DNA from 4 places in the Pseudomonas sp. P4_C1 genome. Region 3 is predicted to be linked to each of the others. Evidence: predicted binding sites of a transcription regulator. Region 3 holds the regulator's gene; each other region holds the start of a gene.
What was found. The regulator FliA, encoded in region 3, starts transcription of late flagellar genes. The targets are predictions, from matches to a motif close to CTAAAGTTTNNNNNNNNNNNGCCGNTAA.

Region 1 (7,961 bases), on a different contig from region 3:
CTGTTCGCCGAGCTCAAGCGCCTGGGCTACAAGACTGCGATTCTGTCGGGCGGCTTCACCTACTTCGCCAAGCAATTGCAGGCCAAGCTGGGTATCGACTACGTGTTTGCCAACGAGCTGGAAGTGGTCGACGGCAAAGTCACCGGCGTGGCGGTCGAGCCGATTGTCGATGCGCAGCGCAAGGCCGATTTGCTGAAGGAACTGGCGCACAAGGAAGGTTTGCGCCTGGAGCAGACCATTGCGGTCGGCGACGGTGCCAACGACCTGCCGATGCTGGCGATTGCCGGGTTGGGCGTGGCATTTCGCGCCAAGCCGCTGGTCAAGCAGTCGGCCAAGCAGGCGATTTCGACCCTGGGTCTGGATGGTGTGTTGTACTTGCTGGGCTTCCGCGATCGCGACGGCCAGCTCTAAAACAACTGTAGGAGCGAGCCTGCTCGCGATGGACGTTAACGATGACGCGGGCTTTCTGAATGCACGCGTCGCCTATTCACTCATCGCGAGCAGGCTCGCTCCTACAGGTTTGCGTACAAATCAGGCCTTCGGTGAGCCCATGCCCTGACCCATCTGCACCGCTGTACCGGCGGTCATTTCTTCAGCCCACTTCACCTGATCCGGCCCGAACAGCACGACAGCGGTCGAACCCAGCTTGAAGCGACCCAGTTCTGCGCCTTTTTCCAGGTGGATCGGCGCGCGTGCGGCTTCGTCGTAGCGGAAGGTTTTCAGCTCGCGCTTCGGCGGCGTCACCAGACCGGCCCAGACGGTTTCAATCGAAGCCACGATCATCGCACCCACCAGCACCACGGCCATCGGCCCGCGTTCGGTGTCGAAAATGCACGCCACGCGCTCGTTGCGGGCGAACAGTTCCGGAACGTTTTCAGCGGTGGTCTGGTTGACCGAGAACAGGCGACCCGGGATGTAGACCATCTCGCGCAGGGTACCAGCCAGTGGCATGTGCACGCGGTGGTAGTCCTTCGGCGACAGGTAGATGGTCGCGAAGTCGCCACCCATGAACGGCGCAGCGTTTGCCGCATCGCCACCCAACAGTTCCAGCACGCTGAAGCTGTGGCCCTTGGCCTGGAACACACGACCGTGCTCGATCGGGCCGAGCTGGCTGATCGCGCCGTCGGCCGGGCTGAGGATCGCGCCCGGGGTTACGTCCAGCGGACGGGCACCGTCTTTCAGCGCACGGGTGAAGAACGCGTTGAAGTGTTCGTAGGCGGTCAGGTCTTCGACCAACGCCTGGGACATGTCCACCTGGTAACGCTTGGCGAACCAGGCGGTAAAGGCATTCTTGAACCAGCGCACGCGGCATTCGGCAATGCAGCCGGCCAGTCGCGAGAGCAAGTTGTGGGGCAGCAGGTACTGGCCGAGGAGAAACAGACGCTTGTTCATTAACGGTCCTTAAAAATCTTAAATTTCTACCGGGGTATCGGGATGGTTGCCCCATTCGCCCCAGGAGCCGGCGTAGCCTTTGACCCGCGGATAACCGAGAGCCTTGGCCACCAGATAGGTGAAGCCAGAACGATGGTGAGTCTGGCAGTGGGTAATCACTTCTTTGTCTTTGCTGATCCCGAGTTGTTCGAGGATCTGCTGCATGTCGGTGCGGATGCGCAACTGGCGCGCCTGATCCATGCCGGCGGTCCATTCGAAATTGACCGCGCCGGGAATGTGCCCGCCCTTGGCTGCGAGGACTTTCTCGCCGGAGTACTCCAGCGGTCCGCGAGCATCCCAGATTGCCAGGTCGGCGGCGCCGAGACGGCTTTGCAGGTATTCGCGGGTGGCGGTGGGTTCATCGTGCAAGGTCAGTGGAACCGGGCCGCCCACGGGTGGCGGGATCTGGATCGACATGGGCAAACCTTCCGCCAGCCAGGCCCGCAGGCCGCCATCTATATAGTGGTACTTGCTGTGGCCGATGACATCCAGCAGCCAGATGAAGCGCCCGGCCCAACCGCCGCCTTCGTCGTCATACACCACGTAGACCGCGTCGGGGTTGTGTCCCAGTTCACCAAACAGCGTTTCGAGTGCTGCCTGCGGGGGCATCAGCCCCGGTGCGGGGGCCTGGCCGAGCTGCGTGCGTTTCGGATCGACAAAGCGCGCGCCGGGAATGTGCCCTTCGGCGTAGCGGGCGGGACTGGTCAAGTCCACCAGAATCAGTTCGCGGGCGTCGAGGCGAGGGAGCAAGTCGCTCGGCTCGATCACCAGCGGCAAGCCAGAGAAGTCAGACATGTGAGGTCTCCAGAGCACAAAAGGGAGGATTGTAACGCAGCTTATTGGCCACGGTGGCTAAAGCTGTGCAGGGCTTTCTCGATGCACTGTGCGGTTTTGCCGAAGGCCTGTACGGAAATTTCCGAAAAGGGCCCGCCGCCTTGATCCGCCACGACGATCATGATCACCCGGCCATTGTTGACCAGTGAACGCAGCAGCAGGTGTTCACCGCTGAACTGTGAGCGCAGGCCGTTGGGCAGCAGGGCCGAGAATTGCGCGTTGTTGGCTGGTGTCAGGCGCACTTGGGCCTGTTGCGCGAGCAGGCGTTGCAAGACGTTGCTCTGGCTGACCACGAAGTTCAACCCGGCCGCTTCCTTCGGCAGGCCGACCGTCTGGTGCACGCGCAGGTTGGCATGAGTGCGGTCGGCCATCAGGATCATCACCCGACGCATGCCGCAGGCCACCAGGGCGTCCCGGGCGGCGATGGTCAGGTGTATGGCATTGGTGAAGCGACTCGGCTCGACCAGCAATTCGGCACATTGTTTGCGCCACTTCGCCAGGTCTTCGGCGCTGGGTGCCGCTGCCGGCAGCAAGCCTGCGTGGACACGGTTCATACCCCACGGCCAGATCAGCGATTCGGCAGGGTGCCAGAGGTCGGGCATGGCGTGTTGGCGTGCGCTGTTGGCGGCTTGCTGGTGCAGTTGCTGTTGCACCTCGTCCATCGGCATTTGCAGGTAAAGGCTGGTCAGGAATTGCCAGCGCTCACTGTGCGGGCTGTCCCAGGCGTGTTGCGCCGACAGCGCCAGCCCGTTGGCCAGTAGCACTGTGTTGGCCGGCTGATTGAGCCAGCGACGCAGGGTCGGATCGTCATCGAGACGGTTCTGCTGGCGTAATGGATGCTCACTGTCACGGGCGATGCGCAGGACTTTCACCAGTTCCCGCTGCTCGGTGAGCAACAGGCGATAACCCTGCTGCACCCAGATCGGCAATCGCCAGACCTCCACCAGCGCCTGGCCGATGTTTAGCAGGCGTACACCAAACAGTTGCTGTTCGACTTTGCGTGCCGACTCACCTTTATGGATGACCCGCAGCTCCCACTCTTCGAGCAGTTTCGGATGAGTCAGCGCCAAAGGCCACAGGGGCGATAGAAACAGCAGGCTGCCCCAGTGGATGTCCTGCCACAGGCGTGCCAGGCGACTGGCAAAAAAACCGTTGGCCTGTTGCGTGGCGTGCCGGCTGATCATCTGCAGCTGACGCAAGACTTTGGGAATCTCGGACTGGGGTTCGGCGGGAAGCCGCGCAAGCAGTTCTTCGGTGCGCTTCAGGCCGAGGCGATTGATCGCGATCTCGAGGTTTTCCGCAGGCTCGGTCATGCCGCCATGGGTGTGCCGGTTGGCTTCGCGAATCACGCTCAAGGCCAGGGCCGGGCTGCCTTGCATGAGGTCGGCGATATCGCGCAGCGAGCTGCGATTGTCGCCAATGGCTTTGCAGACACGGTCGTGGCTGGCTTGCGGAACCGGCAGGCGTACGCCATCGAGAAGCTTGACCCAGCCTTCGAGAGTGGTCGGTTTCGGGGTTGGAACGTTCGTTTCGTTAACCATGGTGGGAGGCGATCATCGTCAACATTACCTGGGCCCGGATGGGGTCAAATCAGTTTTTCGCCTGAACTGCCTATAGTCTGGCGCAGTTTTGCCGATAAGGAGAAGAAGAGATTTTTTAACTTCCGAATATGACCTTGAACCCGACTCAGTAAGTGCTCCCCTAACCTATGGCTAAAATTATCGGCATCATCGTCGTATTCGCGAGCGTGCTCGGCGGATACGTGCTTTCCCACGGCAAGATTGCCGCCCTGATCCAGCCTTTCGAGGTCATGATCATCGGCGGTGCCGCCCTCGGCGCATTCTTGCAGGCCAACCCCGGCCACATGACGATGCACGTGCTCAAGAAGTCCCTGAGCATGTTCGGCTCGCGTTTCAATCATGGCTTCTACCTTGAAGTGCTGGGCCTGATCTACGAGATCCTCAACAAGAGCCGCCGCGAAGGCATGATGGCCATCGAAGGCGACATCGAAGATGCCGCCGCGAGCCCGATCTTCGCCAAGTACCCGACTGTTCTCAAGGACGAGCGCATGACCGCGTTCATCTGCGATTACCTGCGCATCATGTCCTCCGGCAACATGGCTCCGCACGAGCTGGAAGGCTTGTTCGACATGGAACTGTTCAGCCTCAAGGAAGACCTGGAACACCCATCCCACGCCGTGAACGGCATCGCCGACGCCATGCCCGGTTTCGGTATAGTCGCGGCGGTACTGGGGATCGTGGTGACCATGGCTTCGCTGGGGGAGGGCGATCAGAAATCTATCGGCCTGCACGTGGGTGCGGCACTGGTGGGGACCTTCTTCGGTATTCTCGCCGCCTACGGCTTCTTCGGCCCGCTGGCCCATTCCCTGGCCCACGATGCCAAGGAAGAACTGAACGTCTACGAAGCCATCAAGGCCTCGCTGGTGGCTTCGGCTTCCGGCATGCCGCCATCGCTGGCCGTGGAGTTCGGACGCAAGGTGCTGTACCCGGCGCACCGTCCAAGCTTCGCCGAGCTGGAACAAGCGGTTCGCGGTCGTTAGTGCTTTGTTTCGCAAATACGTTCCTTTTTTGGCAAGTGACTGTTGTTGCCAGACAAGGCGCCGCGACGAGTCATAGCCCGCTATGGCGAGGAGCGGCAACGCGGTATGGCGACAACAGGCACTGCCAAAAAGGAACAGTATTTGTGAGACAGAGCACTTAGGTTATGGAAAACAATCAGCCGATAATCATCAAGCGCGTCAAGCGCATCGCCGGCGGACACCACGGAGGCGCCTGGAAAATCGCCTTCGCGGACTTCGCCACAGCGATGATGGCGTTCTTCCTGGTGTTGTGGCTGCTGTCCACCGCCACGCCGGAACAGAAGATTGCCATCGCCGGTTACTTCAAGGACCCGATCGGTTTTTCCGAAAGCGGCACGCCGTACATCATCGATCTGGGCGGCACCCCGACCCTGGCGCCGGAAAACACCCTCAACCCCGAAGTGAAGTCCCAGCCGCAGCCGGACAAGGTCACCATCGATACCGACCAGGTTGAAGGCATGGCCGAGCAGGTCGAGAAAGAACGCCTCGAACTGTTGCTGCAAGAACTGCAGAACAAGGTTGAAGAGAACCCGCAACTGCAGAAGTTCAAGGATCAGATCCTGTTCGAAATCACGCAGGACGGCCTGCGTATCCAGATCATGGACGCAGAAAACCGCCCGATGTTCGACTCGGGGTCGGCTCGTCTGAAACCGTATTTCGAAGACATCCTGCTGGCTCTGGCCGACACCATCAAAGCGGTGCCGAACAAGATCAGCATCAGCGGCCACACCGACGCCAAGCCGTATACCGGCACCGGCGATTTCGGTAACTGGGAGCTTTCGGCCAACCGTGCCAACGCCGCGCGTCGTGCGCTGGTGGCGGGCAGCTATCCGGAAGCGCAGGTGGCACGGGTGGTCGGTTATGCCTCGTCGGCCCTGTTCGATCGCGAGCATCCGTTCAACCCGGTGAACCGTCGTATCGACATCGTGGTGCTGACCAAGAAAGCCCAGCGTGCGATCGAAGGTTCGCAAGGTGTGGAGCCTGCTCCTAATGCGCCGCAAGGTTCGGCGGCTCCGGGAGCCGCACCGGCTACACCGGTCGACCCGAATGCGTTGCCGGCGGACAAGGAACCGCTGCCGGCTCACGAACTGCGTGAGCGTCTGAACCTGTTTGATAACCCGGCGCTGAAGCCGGGCGAGCCAGCCAAACCGGCTGAACCGCCCAAGCAGTGACCGACAAGAAAGCCGACAGCGATGTCGGCTTTTTTATTGGCGTTTTCTACGTTAAAACCCACGGATGATTCGGGACTTGAGCTCGGCGTGAAAGCGATCCGCATTGGATTTGTTGACGCTGCGCACCGACTCGCTACCGTTCACCGAATCCAGTGACATCGAGCGCTTGAGCATCGACTCGGTGCGATAAGCATCGATAAAGAACTCGATGTCCCGGTCGCTGGTCAGCTTCGGCCATTTATCGAGGTACAGCGGCAGCTCGGTCGGGCCGGTCTTGAACGAGCAGATGCGCCGGTTGGTGATGGTCGCCTCGCCGATTTCGAACGGTACCCACCAGGACAGGGCGGTTTTCTCCGACACCACCGCCAGCAGGTGCGTGCATTCGCTGATGTTGCGGGTGATCACCCCGGTGATGTCATCAGTGGTCTGGGATTCGGCATCCAGTACGTCGAGGTAGGTCTTGATGTTGGCCTGGATCAGGCGCGTGTTGATTTTGACCGCGAGGGCGCGATCCATGTGGCGGTAGCTGATAAACACTGGCATCAGAAATGTCCCTTGATCGCGAGTTCGCGGTAATAGGCGCCGAGGGCGGTGAGGCGGCAGCCGGTGGCGTGAATGGCGGCGTAGTACATGTGCTCGGCGTCTACCGGTTCGACCAGGCTGTGGCGGTTGCACTTTTGCAGCTGGGCGAAGACTTCGCCGTGCTCCGGGTTGAATTCAGGTTCGGTGGGCTCAAAGCTGGGGGCGAGGGGGTACACCGACTCGGCTTCGGCAAACCATTCGGGGAGTTTGCGCAGGATTTCCTTGGGGATCAGCGGCGATACTTCGCGCAGGGAAATGAACTGCGAGACGTTGGTCTTGAACACCGGACGCTGTTCCCAGGCATCAAGCGCGTTGTCGACAAACGAATAAAGGCTGCCGGGGGTGATCTTGCCCAGGATGTTCGCGGCGCCGCCGTGCAGGGCCTGGAGCAACAATCCGGTGAACACGCCGTGTTGCGCGCCCTCCATCGCCGGTTCTTCCTTTTTACAGGCAGTCAGAATGGTCATGCCTTCGCCGACCACACTGCCTTCACTGCGCAAGGCGCGCAGTTCGCCGGCCGAGCCGCTCTGGCAACAATCGAGAATGATCACTTTGTTTTTGATCTTCGTGGCCTTGCTCGCCCAGTTGAGAATGTCGCTCAGGCGAATCCCGTCCTTGGCGCTCTTGTAATCCTGCGGGATCAACATGCCTTCGTCGGTGTCGGTATCGAAGCTGCCGTGGCCGGCGAAATACAGCAGCGCGACATTGCAGTCCCCGGCAAACAGCTCGCGGATCTGGTTCTCGAGTTTTTCCCGGCTCAGGTAGTCCTCGGCGGATGTCAGCACTATGTTCTTGAAGTTCGGATCGCCATTGGCGTCGGTCTTCAGCACCGAGGCCATGGCCATGGCGTCATTGCTGCAACCGCTCAGGCGCGAAACGTGGGTGTAGTCGTTGATGCCGATAAACAGTCCCTTGCGCATGGTTACACCGCCGTATGCTGGCGAATCGCGGTGATGATGCTGTTGGTGTTCCACGCACATTCGGCATGTGCCGCGTCACGTACCACCGTGGAAATCCGCTCTGCACCGAACGGCTTGATCGCGATGATCACCTTGCCCATGCGCTTGGCGATCTCGATTTCCTTGTTGATCCACTTGCTGTAGGTGGAATACATCCCGGCCATGATCAATACCGCCGAACACGGGCGAATCTTGTTTTCGATGGCATCCTCAAGTTGTTTGTCGGTTTTCGCGCCGACAATCGGGTTGTCCGGTGGCACCGAAAAATTCTTGTAGGTGAAGCCAGGCTTGGCGTTGAGCAGGCGCACGAGATTGTCGTGGGCGTCGGAGTAGTTCCACGAATGGCTGATGAACAGGTGGTAGGTTTGCATGGGTGTCCCTCGG
Region 2 (7,961 bases), on a different contig from region 3:
GGCCGATGGCCAGGCTGTCGTACTCGCCGGTCTTGCAGTTGTTCAGCATGGTGCCGGACAGGTCGGTGGCAACGATCTGCACACCCATCCTCAACTGGCCCATGTTGACCCGCTCGAACTCGTCGATGGACATCGACAGCGAATACGGTTCCTGGCCCGACGAGCACGCCGCCGACCAGATGCGCAGGCGCTGGCCGGGACTGGCCTTGATCGCTTCGGGCAGTACCTTGTTCTTCAAGACTTCAAACGGGTAGGTGTCACGAAACCACAGGGTTTCGTTGGTGGTCATGGCGTCTACCACCTGCTCGCGCAAACCGCTGCGCGGTTGCGTCTGCATGCGCTGAACCAGCTCACCCAAAGACTTGATGCCTTGCTGTTCCATCAGTTTGTTGAGACGGCTGGAGACCAGGTACTGCTTGTTTTCACCGAGCAAAATGCCACAGGCTTTTTCCAGGAATACCCGGAACTGTTCGAAATCCAAATTACCCGTAGACAATGATGCCGCCTCTTAAATCGTGTTGACCGCCAGGGGCGCGGGCCCCTGGCTGATATCTGCTGCCTTGATCCGGTCGACTACCCGGGATGCCAGGTCATCAGGACGGAACTTGGCCAGGAAGTCATCGGCACCGACCTTCTTGACCATCGCCTGATTGAACACACCCGACAACGAAGTATGCAGGATGATATGAAGCTTTTGCATGCGCGGGTCGTTGCGGATTGCCGCCGTCAGGGTGTACCCGTCCATTTCCGGCATCTCGATGTCGGAGATCATCATCAGGAACTCTTCTTCCGGCTTCTTGCCCTCGTCGACCAGTTTGCGCAGGTAGTCCAGCGCTTGCCGACCGTCGTTCAACGCCACCACTTCGACGCCGACCGTTTGCAGGCAACGCGTGACCTGCTTGCGCGCCACCGACGAGTCGTCGACCGTCAGCACGCGCAACGAAAGCGCCTTGTGCTGGGTTTCGACATCCACCACGCCGACGGAAATCGCTTCCGGCGTCGGTGCCACTTCCGCCAGCACCTTCTCGACATCGATGATTTCGACCAACTGATTGTCGACCCGCGTCACCGCCGTCAGGTAGTGATCGCGACCGGTGCCCTTGGGTGGCGGATGGATCTCCTCCCAGTTCATGTTGACGATGCGTTCCACCGAGCGAACCAGGAAACCCTGGGTCTTGGTGTTGTACTCCGTGATGATCACGAAGGGATTGTTCTTGTCCTTCAAAGCACCGGAGCCGGTCGCCATCGCCAGATCGAGGATCGGAATGGTCGCCCCCCGGATGTTCGCCACGCCGCACACGACAGGACTGGACTTGGGCATCAGCGTCAGTTTGGGGCATTGCAGCACCTCCCGAACCTTGAACACGTTGATCCCGTACAGCTGCTGGCCGTCGAGACGGAACAACAACAGCTCAAGGCGATTCTGCCCCACCAGTTGCGTGCGCTGGTTCACCGAATCCATTACACCAGCCATGCCCAGACTCCTACACCAACGCCAAGTGTTGTTGCGACGTGCCTTCATCACTAAACGGCACGGCGCTTGCTTTTTTAATCGTTATGAACACAGAACCGACATTTTTCCGACGCCTGACCACACCCTGCCGCAAATTGCTCGGCGTGCTGGCGGCCGTTTGCCTGTTCAACGCTGGCAGCCCTGCCCTTGCTGACGCGGTTACCTTGCCTGACATGCTTATCGGCGTCACTCAGGGCTTTCTTGAATTCACCGTAGAAGACTATCTGGCTACCAGTCAAACGGAAGGCCGCTACGAGATCCAGGTCAACCCGCTCGATCCGCGCATGCACATGCCCATGTGCGACAAGGAATTGACAGCAACCCTTGAGAGTCCCAAGCCGCTGGGTCGGGTCACGGTCAAGGTCCGCTGCGAGGGCGCCTCCCCCTGGACCGTGTTCGTACCCGCTCAAGTCCGCCTGTTTCGCGATGTCGTGACCAGCGCCCGGCCACTGCGCCGCGCCAACATTGTCGAGCCTTTGGATGTGGTCCTGCGCGAACGCGATATCAGCCTCATCGGCCAGGGCTACCTGACCTCCCTGGACCAGGCTATCGGGCAGCGACTGACCCGACCAATGGTCGCCGACCAGGTGATTACCCTGGTGCATATCGAACAGGCCGAGGTCATCCGCAAGGGTGATCAGGTGGTGATTACCGCCCGCAGCGGTACGCTCAGCGTACGCATGCCGGGCGAAGCCCTGTCAAACGGCAGCCTGAGCGAACAGATCCGGGTGAAAAACCTCAATTCCCAGCGAGTCATCAAGGCGCAGGTCATGGCGCCGGGGCAGGTGGAAGTGTCCATGTAAGGCTCCCTGCTCATCGGAATGTGGCGCTTGCCCCGGCTGTTCCCTAGACTGTGCTCCATGCAGGGCAAGCGCTGGCGCGCGCGAGGTTCATTGATAAATGGGCCTAAAGTTTTCCAGGGAATGGCCGAAACCATGGCAAGCGTCCAAATTCCCAGAGGTTTTTTATCATGGTCATCGATTTCAGCCGTTTGAACAGCTCCTCGTCACTTACGGGCAGTACACGTACCAGCGCCAGCAAGGAAAACGCCGAAACCGGCAAATCCGCGCCGCTGGAGTCCGCGGCCGAACAGGCCGGTACCGTCAAAAGCGGGGAATCGGTACATCTCAGCGATGAGGCTCAACAGTTGCAGAAGGTCACTGACAAGCTGCGCGATCAACCCGCCGTCGACAACGCCCGCGTGGCCGAGTTGAAAGCAGCGATTGCCGATGGCAGCTATAAAGTCGACAGCAACCGTGTAGCCAGCAAACTGCTCAACTTCGAAGCCCAGCGCTAGGCCACCGCCGGCGCCAGGCTTTTGGACGCTTAAAACCCAAGGCCAGCCATGCACGACACTAATCTACTGCAACTGATCACCGACGACTTTGCTCCAGCGCAACACCTGCTGGAATTACTGCAGACCGAATCCCTCGCATTGCATGGCCGCGACATGCCATTGCTCGAGGACATCCTGGCGCAGAAACAGGCATTGGTCGTGTTGCTCGAACAGCATGGCCGCAAGCGCAGTGAAATTCTCGCCAGCCTCAACCTGCCGACCAACCGTGGCGGTCTTGAGCAACTGGCCAGCCAGTCGAGCATTGGCGACCAGTTGCTGGCGCAAAGTGACGTGCTGACCGATCTCCTGGCCCAGTGCCAGGCCATCAACGCCAACAACGGCCAGTCGATCCTCACCCAGCAGGCCGCTACAGCCACCCAGCTGAAAATCCTCACCGGCGGTGAAACCCCGGCGCTTTACGATGCCAGCGGAACATTCTCCAGGCTTGCCAAGCCACGCCCGCTCAGTCAGGCATGAACCGGTCAATGCCCCCGCTCTATCAAGACGCGCAACATACTGGCAAACTGCTAGCCTGCCGTAGTCAAATTTTGTCTGGAGATTGATTAACCGTGTCCAATGCCTTATCCGTGGATGATGCTCCGCAGCCACCCAAGGTGCTCTCCACGCCCTTGGAAATCTCCAGCAACCTGCGCCAGCTGCTCGAAAGCCATGACCCGCTGATCATTACGTTCCACGAGCGCAGCCAGCGTTTCCAGAGTTACCTGGTGGACCTGGACCGTGACAGCAATATGATTGCCCTGGACGAAATGATCCCCCGTGATGGCGAGCGTTACCTGATGGCGGGCGAACCGTTCAGGGTCGAAGGCTTCCACGAAGGCGTACGCATTGCCTGGGAAAGCAACGGCCGATTGACCATCGATGAATCCGGTGGCAGCCGCTGCTATCGCGGCGCCCTTCCCGATGAAGTGGTGTACCACCAGCGCCGCAATGCATTCCGTGCAGCACTGAAGCTGGCACAACTGGTCAACGTCAACCTCGATGGCGAAAAGCTCAAGGCTCCGATCAGCGGCAAGCTGCTGGATATTTCCGCTACCGGCTGCAAATTGCGTTTCGACGGCGACATCACTGGCAGCCTGCAACTGGGTCAGGTTTACGACCGCTTCAGCGCCGAACTGCCCTTTGGCAAGATGACCGCGCCGGTCGAGTTGCGTTATCTGCACTTCGAAGAAAAGATCTCCACCACCTTCGCCGGCATTCGCTTCCACAACATGAGCGGGCTGGTGCAGCGTCAGGTCGAACGCTTCGTCTACCAGTTGCAACGCGAAGCGCGTCGCTTCGACAAAGACGATCTCTGATAGAGCGTCAACAAAAAACGGGCAGTCCCTGGCGGTGACTGCCCGTTTTTTTATGCACTGAATTTAAGGCCTGGCCTCGGTAAAGCTTTGCTCGCGGCCCGAGTCAGGGTCTTGCGGCGGTTGATCGTCTTCAGGTTCGGCTGACGGCTCCGGATTCACCGGATTGCACATCTGCTCCTGCACCACCTGCTCATCGACCCGCGGGTCGAGGCAGGCCACCAGTGGCGAACTCGTCATATTGTCCGGCATGGCCACGTGATGCAGCGGTGCGTCGTCGACCTGATGCAGGTTGGTCACCGCTTTCGGGCGAATCCGCCATACCAGCACCAACGCAAAGAAACTGAAGAAGGCATAGAGCATCTGGCTGCCGAACAACTTCATCAGCACGCCTGCCACCAGCGGCCCGATACTCGCGCCAACGCCGTAGGTCACCAGCAACATTGCCGTCAGGGACACCCGGCGATCGCCTTCGACATGGTCATTGGAAAACGCCACCGCCAACGGATACAGGCAGAACTGCACCAACGAACAGACAAAACCGGCGATAAACAGAACCTCCAACGGCACCTGCGGCATGATCGCCAGCGGCAGTGCGGCCAGGGCCAGGCTGAATGCGAAACTGCGGATCAACACGGCCCGATCGTAACGGTCGGACAACCAGCCCAACGGCCACTGCACCAGCAGCCCGGCAAAAATACAGCTACCCATGAACAGACCGACCAGCTCCGTGGACAAACCTTGCTGCGAAGCATACAGCGGCGCCAGACCATAGAACGAACCGACGATCAGCCCTGCCCCCAGCACCGTACTCAATGACTGCGGCACACGCTTGATAAAGAACCGTGGCTCCATGGGCGCCGGATGCAAGGGTGCAGGGTGGATCCGCCGGGTCAGGGCCACGGGCACCAGGCACAGGGCGAAACACAGGGCAACCAGCATCAGCAGCTCCAGCCCCAGCGCCGGGTGCATGACCAGAATCAGCTGCCCCATCACCAGGCCCAGGTAAGAGGCGATCATGTAACCGCTGAACACCAACCCGCGCTGCTTGGCCTCGGCCTGTTCGTTCAACCAGCTCTCGATCACCATGTACTGGCACATCATGCCAAGGCCGACGATCACCCGCAGGAACAGCCAGGCCGGCAGCCAATCGATCAGGCCATGGCCCAAAACCGCCGCACCGACGATTCCGGCACAGGCCGAGTAGGCCCGGATATGCCCGACCCGGGCAATCAACCGGTGACCGATCTTGCCCCCCAGCACCAGGCCGAAGTAGTTGGCGGCCATCAACGCACCGACCCACAGGCTGTCGACATGGTCGGCCGCCAGGCGCAGGCCCAGGTAAGTACTCAGCAGGCCCGAGCCGATCAACATCATCAGCGAAGCGAAATACAGTGCTCGAAAGGATTTCCAGATTTGGCGCATCGGCGTTCCGCGCGGCTCCTTGCAGTGAGAATCGGCTATCGCTAAACGATAGCCGGATGTCGACGGATCGTCAGGCCTGGGCTGCTAAAACACGCCGTTCCCAGGGAGTAATTTCATCATGAAAACTGCTCAGTTCCAGAGTCTTCGAAGCGATGTAGCCTTCGATGAATTCCGCACCGAACAGTTCCTTGGCCAACTGGCTACGTTTCAGACGCTCCAGTGCCGCATGCAAGGTACAGGGCAACGAAAGATTGTCCGGCACTTCGAACTCACCCTGGATCGGCGCACTCGGCTCCAACGCGTTCTCGATGCCATGCAACCCCGCCGCCAGGCTTGCGGCAATCGCCAGGTATGGATTGGCATCGGCCCCCGGCAAGCGGTTCTCAACCCGACGGGCCACCGGCAAACTGGCCGGTATGCGCAAGCCGGCCGCCCGGTTGTCATAGGACCAACAGGCATTATTCGGTGAGGCGTAAGGGTGGCACAAGCGCTGATAGGAGTTCACGTTCGGCGCAAACAACGCAGTGAAGTCGGCCATGCACACTTGCTGGCCGGCAATGAAGTGACGGAAGGTTGCCGTCTCCTGCCCCGCCTTATCACTGAACACGTTTTGCCCCGAATCGATCTCGACGACACTCTGGTGAATATGCATCGAACTGCCTGGCGTATGCGCCAGCGGCTTGGCCATGCACACCACGCTCAGGCCGTGCTTGAGGGCAACTTCCTTGAGCAAGTGCTTGAACAGCAACGTCTGGTCGGCCAGCAGCAATGGATCGCCATGCAGCAGATTGATTTCGAACTGGCTGATGCCCATTTCGTGCATGAACGTATCGCGGGGCAGCCCCAACGCAGCCATGCACTCGTAGACTTCATTGAAGAAGGGTCGCAGCCCATTGTTGGAACTGACACTGAACGCCGACTGACCATTCTCGCGACGACCATCCAGCCCGAGCGGTGGCTGGAACGACTGAGTCGGGTCGGTATTGGGTGCAAAAACGAAGAACTCAAGCTCGGTCGCCACCACGGGCGCCAGGCCGCGGGCTGCATAACGGGCAATCACGGCCTTGAGCTGACCACGGGTCGACAGGCTGGAGCTGGTGGTGGTGCCCAGTTCATTCGCGTCGCAAATGGCGAAAGCGCGCGGCGGATTGCTCCAGGGCAGGCGGTGGATTTGTGCCGGGTCCGGAATCAGCGCCAGGTCGCCATCATCGCTGCCGTAAAACCGCGCCGGCGGGTATCCGCCCATGATGCATTGCAGCAGCACGCCCCGCGCCATCTGCAAACGTCGACCGTCGAGAAACCCCTCGCTGGTCATCACTTTGCCCCGTGGAACGCCGTTCAAATCCGGCGTGACACACTCAACTTCATCGATGCCCGTCAATCGCTGCGCGAGTGAACTCAGGCCAACGGTCGTCATGACGCAATCCTTGTTATTGTGCGAGCCGCGAACGGCGACCGTACAAAATAGGCTCCGCGTGTTCGGAATTTCAAGCAGCGTCGATAAATATGCTGCCAGTCAGGGCAGGTAAAGGCGGAACACCCCACCGCCCAACGGACCACCATTGCCGATTTCGGTGCGTCCGCCGACGCCGTTGCGCTGATGCAACGCGGCAATTCGTCCGGCAAAGTACAGGCCCAACCCGGTACTTCCGGTGCTTTGATTGATGCCCTGCACGTAATCGGCCTGGCGCTCGATCATCTGCGCCGGATACCCCTGGCCATCGTCATTGATGGTCAATACAAGTTGCCCCGCTTCATCGCTGACGCTGATCAAAACGGCATGCCGTGCAAAGCGGATGGCATTGTTGATGCAGTTGGCCAATACCGACGCGATCAACTCACGATCGAAGAAACCCAACGGGCTCAGCGGGTCCACTTCATAGGTAGCCATGATGCCGCGGCTGGCGAACACTTCCTGATGGCAAGCCAGTTGCGCTTCGATGAAGTCGTCCAGTTCATGGTAGGCCGGCTGCAACGGCATCTGGTTGACGCCGAGCTTGTACAGCCCCAGCAACTGCACCAGCATGCCGTTGAGGTGGGCGAACTCGAAGTCGATCACGCCCTGCTCCGGTGTCTGTTGCGCCGCCTGCGGCAATCGCGCCAGCCACTGGCTGTGGGCCTGCATCAGCATGGCCAGCGAGTTCTTCATGTCGTGCACGGTAGAGGCAATCACCGTGGAGAAATCCAGTGCCTGTTGGTTGTCGTTCATTGGCCAAACGCCTTGCTTTTCAGCTTCTGGTAACGCGGATAACGCGCGTCGGAGTCGGGCATCAGGCCGACCATTTTCAGGCAGCTCCGACATTCTTCCAGCTCCGCTGAAGGAACGCCGGTATCGGTGCCGTGCAACAACGACTGCGCCAGGTTCAGGGCGATA
Region 3 (7,961 bases):
ATGGCGAACTGGCCCTTGCCATGTAGTTGATCGAGCAACGACTCGAACTCGGCATCGGTGATTTCATCGCTGGCAGCAGCATCGCTGACCGGCACAGAAACAGGTGCCGGCGCCTCGGCCTGAGCCTTGACGGCGTTCAGCGAGTCCAGCAGTTGTTCGAATTCATTGTCGGTGATATCGCCCGATTCGCTTTCAGCCACAGGCGCTTCGACCACGGCGGCGACAGGTGCAGCAGCCGTCTCGTCAGCCGATTGCGGTTCGGCCAGACGTGCCAGCGCCGCGAGCAGCTCCGGTGTAGCGGCCGTGATCGGGCCGCGATCGCGGACCTCGCTGAACATGCTGTTCACCGCGTCCAGCGCCTCGAGAACCACGTCCATCAGTTCCGAATCGACGCGACGTTCACCCTTGCGCAGGATGTCGAACACGTTCTCGGCGATGTGGCAGCACTCCACCAGCTCGTTGAGCTGGAGGAAGCCGGCGCCCCCTTTTACAGTGTGAAAACCGCGAAAAATTGCATTGAGCAGATCCGCATCATCCGGACGGCTTTCCAGCTCGACCAGTTGCTCGGACAGTTGCTCTAGAATCTCGCCGGCCTCAACCAGGAAATCCTGAAGGATCTCTTCATCGGCGCCGAAGCTCATTAAGGGGGTGCTCCTACAGGTCTAAAAACCCAAAAAACCTAAAATTCTAAAACTCTAAAATCCCAGGCTGGATAACAAATCGTCCACATCGTCCTGACCGGACACAACGTCTTCTCTTTTATCGGCATGAATCTGCGGACCTTCACCCTGAGAGAGATGTTTTTGTGGATCTTTTTCAGCAAGCATCGCTTCACGGTCATGTTCGATGCCCGCAAAGCGGTCCACCTGACTGGCCATCAGCACGAGCTTGAGCAGGTTGCTTTCGACTTCGGTGACCAACTGGGTCACTCGCTTGATCACTTGTCCCGTGAGGTCCTGGTAATCCTGGGCGAGCAGGATGTCGTTGAGGTTGCCCGACACCGCGCGATTGTCCGTGCCGCTGCGCGCCAGGAACCCCTCGACCCGTCGGGCCAGTTCACGAAACTCTTCGGCGCCGACTTCGCGACGCATGAAGCGCCCCCAGTCCGCGCTCAAGACCTTGGCTTCATCGGCCAGGCCATTGACCAGCGGCGTGGCACTTTCCACCAGGTCCATGGTGCGGTTGGCCGCGGCCTCGGTCAGCTTGACCACATAGCCCAGACGCTCGGTGGCGTCGGTGATCTGGGACACTTCTTCGGCTTGCGGCATGTGCGGGTCAATCTGGAAATTGACGATCGCGCTATGCAGTTCGCGAGTGAGCTTGCCCACTTCCTGATACAGGCCGCGGTCACGGGTCTGGTTGAGCTCATGGATCAATTGCACCGCGTCGCCGAACCTGCCTTTTTCAAGGCTCGCGACCAATTCGACGGCGTGTTTTTTCAGGGTCGACTCAAAGTCGCCCAATGAAGTTTCGTTATTGCCCATAGCTCCCCCGTGGCGCACTCATCAACCGATGCGTTCGAAAATCTTCTCGATTTTTTCTTTCAACGCCTGGGCCGTGAAGGGTTTGACCACATAGCCGTTAACACCGGCCTGGGCCGCTTCGATGATCTGCTCACGCTTGGCTTCAGCGGTCACCATCAACACCGGCAGGTGCTTGAGCTTTTCATCGGCACGCACGTGACGCAGCAGATCGATACCGGTCATGCCAGGCATGTTCCAGTCCGTTACCAGAAAGTCGATGCTTCCGCTGTTGAGCACCGGAATGGCGGTAGTGCCATCGTCGGCCTCGACGGTGTTGGTGAACCCAAGGTCACGCAGCAGGTTCTTGATGATCCGCCGCATCGTTGAGAAGTCATCAACGATGAGGATTTTCATGTTCTTGTCCAATTCGACCTCCAAGCAGTCTTAAACGCGCCCAGCACCTGGACGCGCCATTTCAATCAATCCGGCAAAGCACTCAATGACTGTCTGGAGCACAACAGATCGCGACCGGCGCAGCTCAACACCACACCGGCCTCGTTCGCAGTGTCCCCCACACTGCCTTCAGCGCGCTCGCCACTCCCCCAAACGCCCCCGCAAACGGGCCGCGCACTGGCTGTGTAACTGGCTGACCCGAGATTCGCTGACCCCCAGGACCTCACCGATTTCCTTGAGGTTCAACTCTTCGTCGTAGTACAGCGCCAACACCAGTCGCTCACGCTCCGGCAAATTGGCAATCGCCTCCGCCAGCGCAGCCTGGAAGCGTTCATCTTCCAGATCGCGTGACGGCTCGATATGAGCACTCGCGCCATCCTCGTGCAGCCCTTCGTGTTCGCCGTCCTGCAACAGATCGTCGAAACTGAATAACCGGCTGCCCAGGGTGTCGTTCAAAATCCCGTAGTAATCGTCGAGACTCAATTGGAGTTCGGCCGCAACTTCGTGATCTTTAGCGTCACGGCCGGTTTTCGCTTCAATCGAGCGAATGGCATCGCTGACCATGCGCGTATTGCGGTGAACCGAACGTGGCGCCCAGTCCCCCTTGCGCACTTCGTCGAGCATGGCGCCGCGGATTCGAATGCCCGCGTACGTCTCGAAACTGGCGCCTTTGCTGGCGTCATATTTGGTCGACACTTCAAGCAGGCCGATCATCCCGGCCTGGATCAGGTCTTCGACCTGGACGCTGGCCGGCAGGCGCGCCAGCAAGTGATAGGCAATGCGTTTAACCAGCGGCGCGTAACGCTCGATCAGCTCGTACTGCGCATCACGGGCCGATTTTTTGTAGAGGTTGTAACCGCTTGCTGTCATAGAACCGGTCCTGCTGTCTGCTGCACGAGGCGCTCGACGAAAAATTCCAGGTGCCCGCGCGGGTTGGCAGGCAGTGGCCAGGTATCGACCTTCTGCGCGATGGCCTTGAATGCCAGCGAGCACTTGGAGCGCGGGAAGGCTTCGTAGACGGCACGCTGTTTCTGCACGGCCTTGCGCACGCTTTCGTCGTAGGGCACCGCGCCGACGTATTGCAGGGCGACGTCGAGGAAGCGATCCGTGACCTTGGTCAACTTGGCGAACAGGTTGCGTCCTTCCTGCGGGCTCTGGGCCATGTTGGCCAGAACGCGGAAGCGGTTCATGCCGTAGTCGCGATTGAGCAACTTGATCAAGGCGTAGGCATCGGTAATCGAAGTCGGCTCGTCGCACACCACCAGCAGCACTTCCTGGGCTGCGCGAACGAAACTGACGACCGAGTCACCAATGCCCGCAGCGGTGTCGATCACCAATACGTCGAGGTTGTCGCCGATATCACTGAAGGCCTGGATCAGGCCGGCGTGTTGCGCGGGGCTCAGATGCACCATGCTCTGAGTGCCGGATGCGGCCGGAACGATTCGGATGCCGCCGGGTCCCTGCAGCAGTACATCGCGCAGTTCGCAGCGGCCCTCGATCACGTCGGCCAGGGTACGTTTGGGTGTCAGGCCCAGCAGAACGTCGACGTTCGCCAGTCCCAGGTCGGCGTCCAACAGCATGACGCGCCGGCCAAGCTCAGCCAGAGCCAGGGACAAGTTCACTGACACATTAGTTTTCCCGACGCCACCTTTGCCGCCGGTCACCGCAATCACCTGTACGGGATGCATGCTGCCCATGTTATTTCTTTACCTTGTCTTGCATAGACGGAGGCCACATTACTGGCTGCGCGTTCGCAATCGGAACAATGCATGGCAGACCATCGATGTAGGTACAAAAACTGTTCATTACTACCTTAGCCAACCTGCTTGGTTTGGCTGTGGTAAATATCAGCGAACATGTCAGCCATGGCTTCTTCGCTGGGTTCTTCCTGCATTTGTACGCTGACGGCGCGACTGACCAACTGATGACGGCGCGGCAGATGGAGATCATCCGGAATCCGCGGGCCATCGGTCAGGTAGGCCACGGGTAACTCATGACTGATAGCCAGGCTCAACACCTCGCCCAGACTAGCCGTCTCATCCAGTTTAGTCAGGATGCAGCCAGCGAGCCCACAACGCTTGTAACTGTGATAAGCGGCGGTTAGAACCTGTTTTTGGCTGGTGGTTGCCAGGACCAGATAATTTTTTGAGCGGATACCGCGACCGGCCAGGCTTTCGAGTTGCATACGCAGGGCCGGATCGCTGGCCTGCAGGCCAGCGGTATCGATCAGCACCACCCGCTTGCGCAGCAAGGGTTCCAGCGCCTGCACCAGGGACTGGCCCGGATCGACGTGGGTCACCGACACGTTGAGAATGCGCCCCAGGGTCTTGAGCTGCTCCTGGGCACCGATGCGGAAGCTGTCCATGCTCACCAGCGCAATGTTCTGCGCGCCGTACTTGAGCACGTAACGGGCCGCCAGCTTGGCCAGGGTGGTGGTCTTGCCCATGCCGGCAGGGCCGACCATGGCGATCACACCGCCCTCCTCCAGCGGCTCGACCTCGGGGGTAGCGATCATGCGCGCCAGGTGCGCCAGCAACATGCGCCAGGCCTGACGAGGTTCTTCGATCCCGGTAATCAGCGCCAGCAGGTCGCGCGACAGCGGGCCTGACAGGCCGATGCGTTGCAGGCGGCGCCAGAGGTTGGCCTGGTCCGGACGGCTGCCTTGCAGCTGATTCCAGGCCAGGGAGCCCAGCTGGACTTCCATGAGTTCGCGCAGGCTGTTGAGCTCGAATCGCATCGAGTCGAACGCCCGCGGGTCCACGCCACCGGACGCTGGCGCAGCGGCTGGTGCGGGGCGACGGGGTTCGGCGTACGTCGGCTCGATCAGCGGCTCGGCGGCGGTCAACGGCAAGCCGGCGAACAACTGACGGTTGGTGCTCTGGTCGCTCTCGCCATCGCTACGCAGGCTCAATTCGGCCTGGGCGGTGACGATCCGCGACTGAGTCTTGCGCAGCTCGTCCTCGAGCTCCATGTTCGGAACCCGCGGCGCCAGCGCCGACAACTTGTAATCCAGCGCAGCCGTCAGCTCGACACCTCCGGCGATCCGGCGGTTGCCAATGATGGCGGCATCAGCGCCCAGCTCATCGCGAACCAGCTTCATGGCCTGACGCATATCGGCGGCGAAAAAACGCTTAACTTGCATAAACCACTACCTCAGCCGTTGGGCCCTACTGTCGCAACGATGGTCACTTGCTTGTTGTCAGGGATTTCCTGGTAAGCCAACACGTGCAAACCCGGGACTGCGAGCCGACCGAATCGCGAGAGCATCGCGCGAACCGGACCGGCCACCAGCAGAATCACCGGCTGACCTTGCATCTCCTGCCGCTGCGCCGCGTCGATCAACGAACGTTGCAGCTTCTCAGCCATGCTTGGCTCCAGCAGAACGCCTTCTTCCGAGCCTTGCCCGGCCTTTTGCAGACTATTGAGCAATATCTGTTCCAACCTTGGCTCCAGCGTGATGACTGGCAGCTGCGACTCAGTGCCTACAATGCTTTGCACGATTGCACGGGATACGCCAACCCGCACAGCAGCCACTAGCGCGGCGGTATCTTGACTCTTGGCGGCATTGTTGGCGATAGCCTCGGCAATACTGCGGATATCGCGCACAGGCACTTGTTCGGCCAGCAGCGCTTGCAGCACCTTGAGCAGCTGCGACAGCGAAACCACGCCCGGCACCAGCTCCTCGGCCAGTTTCGGCGAGCTTTTGGCCAGCAATTGCATGAGTTGCTGCACTTCTTCGTGACCGATCAGTTCACTGGAGTGCTTGTAGAGAATCTGGTTCAAGTGGGTAGCCACTACGGTACTGGCATCGACCACCGTATAACCGAGGGATTGCGCCTGGGCGCGCTGGCTGATTTCAATCCAGACCGCCTCCAGGCCAAAAGCCGGATCTTTGGCGGTAATGCCGTTGAGCGTGCCGTAGACCTGCCCCGGGTTGATCGCCAGTTCGCGATCCGGGTAAATCTCCGCTTCGGCCAGAATCACCCCCATGAGGGTCAGGCGATAGGCACTGGGCGCCAGGTCGAGGTTGTCGCGGATATGCACCGTGGGCATCAGGAAGCCCAGGTCCTGGGACAATTTCTTGCGCACCCCCTTGATCCGCGCCAGCAACTGGCCACCCTGGTTGCGGTCCACCAACGGAATCAGGCGATAACCCACTTCCAGGCCGATCATGTCGATCGGTGTCACGTCATCCCAGCCAAGCTCCTTGGTTTCCTGGGCGCGTGCCGGCGACGGCAGCAGCTCCTGCTGGCGCTTGACCTCTTGCAGGGCCTGCACCTTGGCGACGTTCTGCTTTTTCCAGAACAGGTACGCGCCACCAGCCGCCAGGGCCGCCATGCTCAGGAACGAGAAGTGCGGCATGCCGGGCACCAGGCCCATGACCGCCATCAAGCCCGCCGCCACCGCCAGCGCCTTGGGCGAGGCGAACATCTGGCGATTGATTTGCTTGCCCATGTCTTCCGAACCGGATGCACGGGTCACCATGATCGCCGCGGCTGTCGATAACAACAGTGATGGCAATTGCGCCACCAAACCGTCACCGATGGTCAACAGCGCATACACCTTGCCGGCGTCGGCGAAGTTCATGTTGTGCTGGAAGATACCGACCGCCATGCCGCCGATCAGGTTGATGAACAGGATCAACAGGCCGGCGATGGCGTCACCCCGGACGAATTTGCTGGCACCGTCCATGGAACCGTAGAACTCGGCTTCCTGGGCCACTTCCATCCGGCGCAACTTGGCCTGGTTCTGATCGATCAATCCAGCGTTGAGGTCGGCGTCGATCGCCATTTGCTTGCCGGGCATCGCATCGAGAGTGAAACGCGCGCTCACCTCGGAAATCCGCCCGGCACCCTTGGTCACCACGACGAAGTTGATGATCATCAAGATCGCGAAGACCACGATACCGACCACGTAGTTACCGCCGATCACCACCTCACCGAAGGCCTGGATCACCTTGCCGGCGGCCGCGTGACCGTCCTGGCCGTGGAGCATCACCACCCGCGTGGAGGCCACGTTCAACGCCAGGCGCAACAGCGTCGCCACCAGCAGAATGGTCGGAAACACCGCGAAATCCAGCGGACGCAAGGCGTACACGCACACCAGCAGCACGACGATGGACAGGGCGATGTTGAAAGTGAAGAACACGTCCAGCAGGAACGGCGGCACCGGCAACATCATCATCGCCAGCATGACCAGCAGCAACAGCGGCACGCCCAGATTGCCCCGACTGAGGTCGGCAATGTTGCTGCGGGCACTGTTGATTAACTGAGAGCGATCCACCGGTATTCCCCGTTCCTTTGAAGCAAACTTTTGACGCCGGGTGCCGGCGTAGAGGGGGTACTGCAAGAAGCCTTCCAACTTTTTCGAGGTTTTTGGGTACGGATGTTTTAACGGGAAGTTTACGGCGACAGGACAGACGCTTTCGTGAGCAGGCTCGCACACAGGGGGTCTGTGCAGATCACATATTCTGCGTACAACAAAGATCAAAATGTGGGAGCGAGCCTGCTCGCGAAGAGGCCGTCCCCGCTGCCGCCCATCTCACGACCAACACAAAACCTGTGGGAGCCGGGCTTGCCCGCGATGGGGCCGGTACTGCCGCCGCACCTCTCAGGACGGGCTGCGGACTTCTCAAATCGAACAGATTAATTCACTCGAACCTAGCAGTTCTGCTAGTACCCAACCCTTGCCAAACCGCCAATACTGAGCTCCCGCACTTCGGACCTTCGGAGCAACCTCCCATGACATCGCCGCGCGAAACCGTGCTCTGCCAATATCACTACGATCCCCTTGATCGATTGACCAGTCACGCACTGCCAGATAGCCCCGAGCGCCAGCGTTTTTACTGCAAAAGCAGGCTGGCCACCGAGATACAGGGGGCGATGCGCTATTCGATCGTCCAGCATGGCGAGCAACTGTTGGCGCAACAGCGAGGTGAGGATGGTGCGCCTGATACCACGCTGCTAGCCACCGATCAGCAGCGTTCGGTGCTGCAGGCGCTCAAGGTCGATCATCTACCGCAACCTATCGCCTATTCGCCCTACG
Region 4 (7,961 bases), on a different contig from region 3:
CTGCTTTTCGAACTCGTGGGGGTTGTTCGAGATCAGCACGTTGGCGCAACGCAGGATGCGGCTGGTGGAGCGGTAGTTTTGCTCCAGCATCACCACCTTCAAGGACGGGTAGTCATCCTTGAGCAGCATCAGGTTTTCCGGGCGAGCGCCGCGCCAGGCGTAGATAGACTGGTCGTCGTCGCCTACCACGGTGAACTGGTTGCGTTTGCCGATGAGCATTTTCACCAGCAGGTACTGGCTGGCGTTGGTGTCCTGGTATTCGTCGACCAGCAGGTAACGCACCTTGTTCTGCCACTTTTCCAGGATGTCGGCGTGCTCTTCGAACAGCTTCACCGGCAGCAGGATCAGGTCGTCGAAGTCCACCGCGTTGAACGCCTTGAGCGTGCGCTGATAGTGGGTGTAGACGATGGCGGCAGTCTGTTCCTTGGGGTTGCGCGCGTTTTCCAGGGCCTGGGCCGGCAGGATCAGGTCGTTTTTCCAGGCGCCAATCATGTTCTTGATCTCGTCGACGCCGTCGTCGCCCGAGTATTCCTTTTGCATGATGTCGGTCATCAGGGCCTTGACGTCGGTCTCGTCGAAGATCGAGAAGCCCGGTTTGTAGCCCAGCCGCACGTGTTCCTTGCGGATGATGTTCAGGCCCAGGTTGTGGAACGTGCAGACCGTCAGCCCACGACCTTCACCGGCACGCAGCAGAGTGCCTACCCGTTCCTTCATCTCGCGGGCAGCCTTGTTGGTAAAGGTCATGGCGACGATGTACTGGGCGCGAATGCCGCAGTTCTGGATCAGGTGCGCAATTTTGCGCGTGATCACGCTGGTCTTGCCGGAGCCGGCGCCGGCGAGCACCAAAAGAGGGCCGCCGACGTAGCTCACGGCTTCTTGCTGCCGGGGATTGAGTCGGGACATAGGTAAATTCAGGAGTCAGTCACAAAATGGGCCGGCATTTTAACAGGCTCAGTAAATTGTGCTGCTCTGTCCGACTTGTGACGTACCACGCTATCTGTAATTGCCGGTTTTGTTACTTTCACGCAGGATGCGCAATGAATTTGCGGCTAATGTTCGTAATTCCAGATGCAAAGGGCCGATTTGATAACTGATGTCATTGTCATTGGTTATCGGAACGGCATAATGCCCGTCGCCTACATCTTTGCAGAGTCTAGGGAGCTAGCTTGTCTACGCCTGTCGAACCCTTGCGTTTGCTGCTACTGGCTGAAGAGCCAGCGTGGGCAGCGTTGTTGCGCGAGTGTCTGGCTCCTATGGGGAATTCGGCCGTGCTCATCAGTGCGCCGAGTTGGGAGTCGGTCAGCAGCCTGTTCGATGACAACCGCAGCGCGGTGTTATTGACCATCCCGCAACTTCAACCGGCGCCGGGCCGTTGCAGCCTGCCGACGGTGTTGCTGCTCGACCATGAGCCGCTGACCCCGCCCGACGGTGTGAGTGACTGGCTGGTGCGTGATCTGCTCGATACCGGCATGTTGCGCCGCTGCCTGCGCCATGTGCGCGAGCGTGGCGTCCTGGAAAACACTCTGCAACGCCTGGCCGAGCAAGATCCGCTCACCGGCATCGCCAATCGCCAGGGCTTCCAGACCCTGCTGACCGCACGGCTGGCGGAAAACGACGGTCGCGGCCTGGCCCTCGGTCATCTCGATCTCGACAACTTTCGTTATGCCAACGATGCCCTTGGCCATCAGGCCGGTGACCGTTTGATTCTGCAAGTGGTGGCGCGGCTCAAGAGCCAGCTTGAGGCCGGCGATCAACTGGCACGCCTGGGCAGCGATGAATTCGCTCTGTTGATCGACACCCGCCGCGCTCCCCAGCGTGCCGAGTGGATGGCCGAACGCATCAGCGAAGCATTGGCCGAGCCTTATTGGGTCGATGGCGAAAGCCTGCTGATCGGTTCCAGCCTGGGCATCGCCTACGCCCGGGCCCAGACCGATGCGGATCCGCTGATGTGGCATGCACATATCGCCATGCAGCAGGCCAAAAGCACCCAGGGCTGCACCTTTCACATTTTCAACGAACGCATCAACCGCAATGCCCGCAGCATCGCCGACCTCGAAACCGAGCTGCGCCGGGCGCTGCGCCGCGATGAGCTGGAATTGCACTACCAGCCACGGTTGAACCTCGAAGACGGGCAGATCGTCGGCCTCGAAGCTTTGGTGCGCTGGCGGCATGCCGAGCGCGGCCTGCTGGCACCGAGCGAATTCGTGCCGCTGGCCGAGCAAAGCGGTCTGATCGTGCCGCTGGGCTACTGGGTGATTTCCCGGGCCTTGCGCGACATGCAGGCGCTGCTTGAGCTGGGTTTGCCACCGTTGCACATGGCGATCAACCTGTCGTTCCGGCAGTTCCAGGACAGCCAGTTGTTGTCGACCCTGAGTCGCCTGATTGCCGAGCGTGGCGTCGAGGCGCAGTGGCTGGAATTCGAGCTGACCGAAACCGCGGTGATGCGCCGCAGCGATCTGGTCAAGCAGACCATGGACGCCCTCGGGCGTCTCGGTGTGCGCTTCTCCCTCGACGACTTCGGCACCGGTTTCTCGTCCTTCGTGCACCTCAACAGCCTGCCGATCACCTTGCTGAAGATCGACAAGAGCTTTGTCGGCGGCATGGAACAGCGTGAGGAAAACCGCAAGCTGGTCCACGCGATGATCAACCTGGCGCACAACCTCAACCTCGAGGTGGTCGCCGAAGGTGTGGAAACGCCGGAGCAACTGGATCTGCTGCGCGGGTTTGAATGCGATCAGGTGCAGGGATATTTGATCAGCAAGCCATTGCCGCTGGATGAGTTGGTGGAATATCTGATGTTTGGCTCCAGTCAGCAGCAAGTGCTGGAAGTGGTGAGCTAACCGGTTCTGGAAACCACCACGAATCCCTGTGGGAGCAAGCTCGCTCCCACAGGTTTCTCAGTCAGGCTGAGCCATCTGGAAACCACTCTCTGCCGAAGGCTCCCGCCGAATCATCCGCTTCATCTTCCACTCAAACCCCAGCGTCAGGCTCACCGCCGCGCACGCCAGCCCCAGCGCCAGGCCCCACCAGACACCCGTTGGCCCCCACTGCAAATGGAACGCCATCCACCACGCCGCCGGTGCGCCGATCAACCAATAGCAACCCAGGCCGACGAGGAAAGTAGTCTTGGCATCCTTGAGTCCGCGAATGCAGCCCATGGCAATGGTTTGCACGCCGTCGAACAGCTCGAACCAGGCGGCCACCGTCAACAGGCTCACGGCAAGATTGATGACATCGCGAAATGCCGGGTCATTGTGGTCGAGGAACAGTCCGACCAACTGGTTCGGCAACAGCCAGAAGACCATGGCGAAACACAGCATCGCCGCCGCCCCGAAGGCAATACCGACCCGCCCGGCCAGCCGCGCATCCAGCAGTTGTCCGGCACCGTAGTGCTGACCGATACGCATGGTGATCGCGTAGGAAATACCCGCCGGGACCATGAATGCCACCGAGACGATTTGCAGGGCGATCTGGTGCGCGCCCAGTTGCGTGCTGCCCATGGTGCCCATGCACAGCGCAGCGAAGGCAAACAGTCCGACTTCCACGGCATAGGTACCGCCAATCGGCAGGCCCAGACGCCACAGCTCCTTCAGGTACTGGCGGTTCAGCCGCGACAGGCCCTGACGCAGCGGATAGGCCTCATAAGCCGGATGCCGACGAATGTGCCACGCCAGCGCAAGTGCCATCAGGTTGGCGACAATCGCCGTGACCAGCCCGATACCCGTCAGCCCGAGTTTCGGCAGGCCGAACATTCCGGTAATCAGCGCATAGTTGAGCAGGAAATTGGCGACCGTACCGCCAAGGCTGATGACCATCACCGGTGTCGCACGGCCAATGGCGCTGGTGAACCCGCGCAGGGCCATGAAGCTCAGGTAGCCGGGCAGGGCGAACGGCAGGAAGATCAAAAACTGCCCGGCCGCATGGACGTTGGTTTCGGTCTGGCCGAACAGCAGCAGCACCGGTTTGAGGTTCCACAGCAGCAAGCCGGCAACCAGCGCCATCAGCCATGCCAGCCACAGCCCGGCCTGGGTCAGTCGGGTAGCGCCGACAATATCACCGGCACCCTGACGGATCGCTACCAGTGTGCCGACCGCCGCGATCACGCCGATGCAGAAGATCGACACGAACGAATAGGTCGCCGCACCGAGTCCGCCACCGGCCAGTGCTTCGGGACTCAGGCGCGCCATCATCAGGGTGTCGGTGAGGACCATCAGCATGTGCGCCAACTGCGAGGCAATCAACGGCCCCGCCAGCCGCAGGATGGCCCGGAGTTCAGTACGTGCTGGATGCTGCATGATCATCACGCTCGATTGTCAGAGAAAACAGGAAGCCTCGATTCTCGGCGCTCTGCGGGGTTTGCACAAAGGGATAAAAAGGATGGGTGGCATGATTAAAACTCATATGAGAGAGTTTCCGATAAATTGAAGCAATCGCGTTGTAGGAGCTTTCCTGATGTCACGTCGTCTTCCTCCCTTGTATGCCCTTCGAGCATTCGAAGCGGCGGCGCGGCATAGCTCGTTTACTCGCGCCGCCGAAGAACTGTCGATCACTCAAAGTGCGGTCAGCCGACACATTCGTACGCTCGAAGAGCATTTCGCCTGTCGGCTGTTTCATCGCAGCGGGCGCAACCTGCAACTGACCGAATCGGCGCGGCTGATCCAGCCCGGCATACGCGAAGGCTTCACTGCCCTTGAACGGGCCTGCAATACCTTGCGCGCCGAGGACGACATCCTGCGCATGAAAGCCCCGTCGACCCTGACCATGCGTTGGCTGTTGGCGCGGCTCAGTCGTTTCCGGCACCTGCGACCGGGGAACGAAGTGCAATTGACCAGCGCCTGGATGGACATCGATACGGTGGACTTCAACCACGAACCCTTCGACTGTGCCGTCATTCTCAGCAACGGGCATTTTCCACCGGACTGGGAGGCTACTTGCCTATTTCCCGAAGAGCTGATCCCGGTGGGCGCGCCGAATCTTCTGAAGGATCAACCGTGGGACGTTGAGCGCCTGGCCAGTACCGAGCTGCTGCATCCGACTCCGGACCGCCGTGACTGGCGCAACTGGCTGGAGCGCATGGGCCTGACCGATCGAATCTCGCTCAAGGGCGGGCAAGTGTTCGATACGCTGGAGCTGGGCATGATCGCTGCCGCTCGAGGTTACGGCGTGTCCATGGGCGATTTGCTGATGGTGGCAGAGGATGTTGCGCAGGGACGTCTGAGTTTGCCGTGGCCGACCGCCGTCGCAAGTGGTGAGCATTATTACCTGGTCTGGCCAAAAACCCGGCCCGGCGGCGAGCGTTTGCGTCGACTCAGCGATTTCCTGCAAGGCGAGGTCCGGGCCATGGAGTTACCGGATGTCGAACACCTGGGCTGAATCGATGGAGCCGCCGCAATGGCGGCCTTGAGCCATATCCCGGTTTATCACTCAAGTATTCAGTTTTGCCGCCGAAAATCTGCTGATGGAACCTTCGTGCCAGGCTCCACGTTTACCCCACTATCAGAAATTTTGCCGAGTGCGACGGGATAAGGATGATCCGGCCCACTGGGTCAGGAGCTGTCATGTCTCAACCTCGTGCTCGGATTGCCTCACAGCTGGGTCTTGCGCTTGCCGTGATACTGGCGGTTGTCATCAGCGGCAGCACCGTGTTTGCCCTGCGCTCGCTGGACGCTGCCAACCTCGCTACCCGCGAAGAGCACCTGGCCAGCGAGGCACGGCTGCTGGCCGATCAGTTGAGCACGTTCCACGGCACGTTGCGTGAAAGTACCCAGCGTCTGAGCGGTCTGTTCGAGAAGCGCTTCAGCGCCGGTTTGAGCGTGCACCCGGATGAGCCGGTGGCCGTGGCGGGTGTGCAGACCCCGGGCCTGCACCTGGGCAGCGAAGTACTGAACAACAACTTCAAGGAAGTGGACGAGTTCAAGCAAATGACTGCCGGCGTCGCGACGCTGTTCGTGCGCAGTGGCGAAGACTTCATTCGGGTCAGCACGTCCCTGAGCAAACAGGACGGCACCCGGGCCATCGGCACATTGCTGGATCACGCCCATCCGGCCTATGCGCGCTTGATGGCCGGGCAGAGCTACGTCGGTCGCGCCTTGCTCTTTGAACGGTCCTACATGACTCAGTACACCCCCGTACGCGACAGCGGTGGTAAGGTGATTGCCGTGCTGTTTGTAGGATTCGATTACACCGACGCACAGAATGCTCAGTTCGAAAACCTCAAGCGCTTCCGCATCGGCCAGACCGGCTCCCTGGCGCTGCTCGACGAGCAGAACAAATGGCTGGTGCCGATCGCCGGTGTGCAGGCATTGGACGTGGCAGTCCCGGCCATCGTCGGTCTGGCCAAGACACCGGGCAAGGGCGATTTCTGGAGCGACAAGTCGCAAGACTTCTACAGCATTGCCGTGCCGTTCGAAGGTGGGCCGTGGTCGGTGGTGGCGAGCATGCCGAAAGCCGAAATCCGCGCGGTGACCTGGAGCGTCGGCATTCGCCTGGCCATCGGCAGTCTGCTGGCGATGTTGCTGGCGGTGGGTTCGGCGGTCTGGTTGCTGCGCAGCAAACTGGCGCCGCTGGGTGATCTGGTGCGTCAGGCCGAAGCCTTGGGCGCGGGTGATTTGAGCGTGCGCCTGAACGTGTCGAGCAACGACGAAATCGGTCAGTTGGCCCGCGCCTTCAACCAGATGAGCCAGGCGCTGTCGACCATGGTCGAGCACATTCGTAGAGCCTCGGAAGAGGTCAACAACCGCGCCCAGGCGTTGTCCGGCTTGTCCGGTGGTGCCTATGAAGGGATGGAGCAGCAATCCGGCGAAATCACCAGCATGGCCGGCGCCGTGGAAGAATTCAGTGCCACCTCGCTGAACATTGCCGACAATATGGGCAGCACCCAGCGTCTGGCGCAGGAAAACGCACAACAAACCCGGATCGGTCGTACGTCGATGGACGAAGCGTCCTCGTCCCTGGAGCAAATCGCCGGTGCACTGAACAGCACCGCGACGGTAATCAACACCTTGGGCCAGCGCTCCCAGGAAATCGGCGGCATTGTCGGGGTGATCACCGCGATCGCCGAGCAAACCAATTTGCTGGCGCTCAACGCCGCCATCGAAGCCGCCCGTGCCGGCGAGCAGGGGCGTGGGTTTGCGGTGGTGGCCGATGAGGTGCGCAACCTGGCCTCACGTACTCGCCAGGCCACTGATGAAATTTCCGGGATGATCCACAGCATCCAGCAGGAAACCGGCAACGCGATCAGTACCATGGAGCAGGGTAACGTGCTGATGCAGGAAGGCTTGTCGCGCAACGCCAACGTAGCCTCGGCCCTGGCGCGTATCGATGAGCAAAGCCGTTCCGCCGGTCAGCAATTCGCCGCCATCACCACCGCGACCCAGGAACAAAGCAGCACCGCCACCTTGCTCAGCAGCAACCTGCAAAGCATCGCCCTGGCGAACAGTGAGCAGCGGGAAGTGGTTTCGAACCTGGCGGTGACAGCCAAAGAGCTGGAGAAGCTCGCCGCGGATCTGCGGCATGAGGTTGACCGGTTTCGTTGAATCGCTGCCCAAATCGCCATCGACTCGATTCTGCGCGTTATCCACAAGCCCCGTATCGACGATCTCTTGGCGTTTGCCACCGTTATTTCGATTTTTATGCTTGCTGAAACGTTTCTGCAAGTCTATAAAAATGGCACAAATCCAAGAAAGGCTGCTGCCATGACCCCGCTCAAACTCTTCGTTGCCCTCAGCGCACTGTCCGCTGCCTCCCACGCCATGGCTTGGGATTACGTCCTGCTCGACACCGACAAAGCCGCCCAGAACTGGCAAATCACCAGCCAGCAACTCGGCGTAAAAACCGACAAGCCTTTCAGCGTGACCCTGCGCACCTTGCATGGCGGTCGGCAGGAAGGCGTCAGCATCGTCGACATCGATAACGGCACGATGAAACTTTCGGTAGTTCCAACTCGCGGCATGAACGTCCTG

Region 1: the regulator FliA is predicted to act here: its motif matches at 3,877-3,904, upstream of motA (flagellar motor stator protein MotA).
Region 2: the regulator FliA is predicted to act here: its motif matches at 2,420-2,447, upstream of flgM (flagellar biosynthesis anti-sigma factor FlgM).
Region 4: the regulator FliA is predicted to act here: its motif matches at 5,424-5,451, upstream of AC1DU9_RS05720 (methyl-accepting chemotaxis protein).

What each region holds. Positions count from the first base shown of each region.
Region 1 covers NZ_JBFUHY010000036.1:2,848-10,808, forward strand. Annotated here, with positions in the region: gene serB (phosphoserine phosphatase SerB) at 1-411, shown strand, start outside; gene asd (archaetidylserine decarboxylase) at 532-1,392, opposite strand; gene rhdA (thiosulfate sulfurtransferase) at 1,411-2,226, opposite strand; gene AC1DU9_RS18760 (HDOD domain-containing protein) at 2,268-3,806, opposite strand; gene motA (flagellar motor stator protein MotA) at 3,974-4,825, shown strand; gene motB (flagellar motor protein MotB) at 4,990-6,036, shown strand; gene AC1DU9_RS18775 (toll/interleukin-1 receptor domain-containing protein) at 6,088-6,579, opposite strand; gene AC1DU9_RS18780 (caspase family protein) at 6,579-7,538, opposite strand; gene AC1DU9_RS18785 (TIR domain-containing protein) at 7,541-7,948, opposite strand.
Region 2 covers NZ_JBFUHY010000073.1:13,571-21,531, reverse strand. Annotated here, with positions in the region: gene cheR (protein-glutamate O-methyltransferase CheR) at 1-496, opposite strand, end outside; gene AC1DU9_RS24715 (chemotaxis protein CheV) at 509-1,474, opposite strand; gene flgA (flagellar basal body P-ring formation chaperone FlgA) at 1,558-2,316, shown strand; gene flgM (flagellar biosynthesis anti-sigma factor FlgM) at 2,484-2,810, shown strand; gene AC1DU9_RS24700 (flagella synthesis protein FlgN) at 2,859-3,326, shown strand; gene AC1DU9_RS24695 (flagellar brake protein) at 3,419-4,165, shown strand; gene AC1DU9_RS24690 (MFS transporter) at 4,229-5,587, opposite strand; gene AC1DU9_RS24685 (glutamine synthetase family protein) at 5,658-6,902, opposite strand; gene AC1DU9_RS24680 (sensor histidine kinase) at 7,104-7,796, opposite strand; gene AC1DU9_RS24675 (tetratricopeptide repeat-containing response regulator) at 7,793-7,961, opposite strand, start outside.
Region 3 covers NZ_JBFUHY010000009.1:97,540-105,500, reverse strand. Annotated here, with positions in the region: gene AC1DU9_RS08890 (chemotaxis protein CheA) at 1-641, opposite strand, end outside; gene AC1DU9_RS08885 (protein phosphatase CheZ) at 696-1,484, opposite strand; gene AC1DU9_RS08880 (chemotaxis response regulator CheY) at 1,506-1,877, opposite strand; gene fliA (RNA polymerase sigma factor FliA) at 2,046-2,786, opposite strand; gene fleN (flagellar synthesis regulator FleN) at 2,783-3,613, opposite strand; gene flhF (flagellar biosynthesis protein FlhF) at 3,730-5,058, opposite strand; gene flhA (flagellar biosynthesis protein FlhA) at 5,070-7,199, opposite strand; gene AC1DU9_RS08855 (RHS repeat-associated core domain-containing protein) at 7,658-7,961, shown strand, end outside.
Region 4 covers NZ_JBFUHY010000005.1:92,174-100,134, reverse strand. Annotated here, with positions in the region: gene rep (DNA helicase Rep) at 1-903, opposite strand, end outside; gene AC1DU9_RS05735 (putative bifunctional diguanylate cyclase/phosphodiesterase) at 1,167-2,840, shown strand; gene AC1DU9_RS05730 (NorM family multidrug efflux MATE transporter) at 2,898-4,295, opposite strand; gene AC1DU9_RS05725 (LysR substrate-binding domain-containing protein) at 4,453-5,373, shown strand; gene AC1DU9_RS05720 (methyl-accepting chemotaxis protein) at 5,559-7,535, shown strand; gene AC1DU9_RS05715 (aldose 1-epimerase family protein) at 7,695-7,961, shown strand, end outside.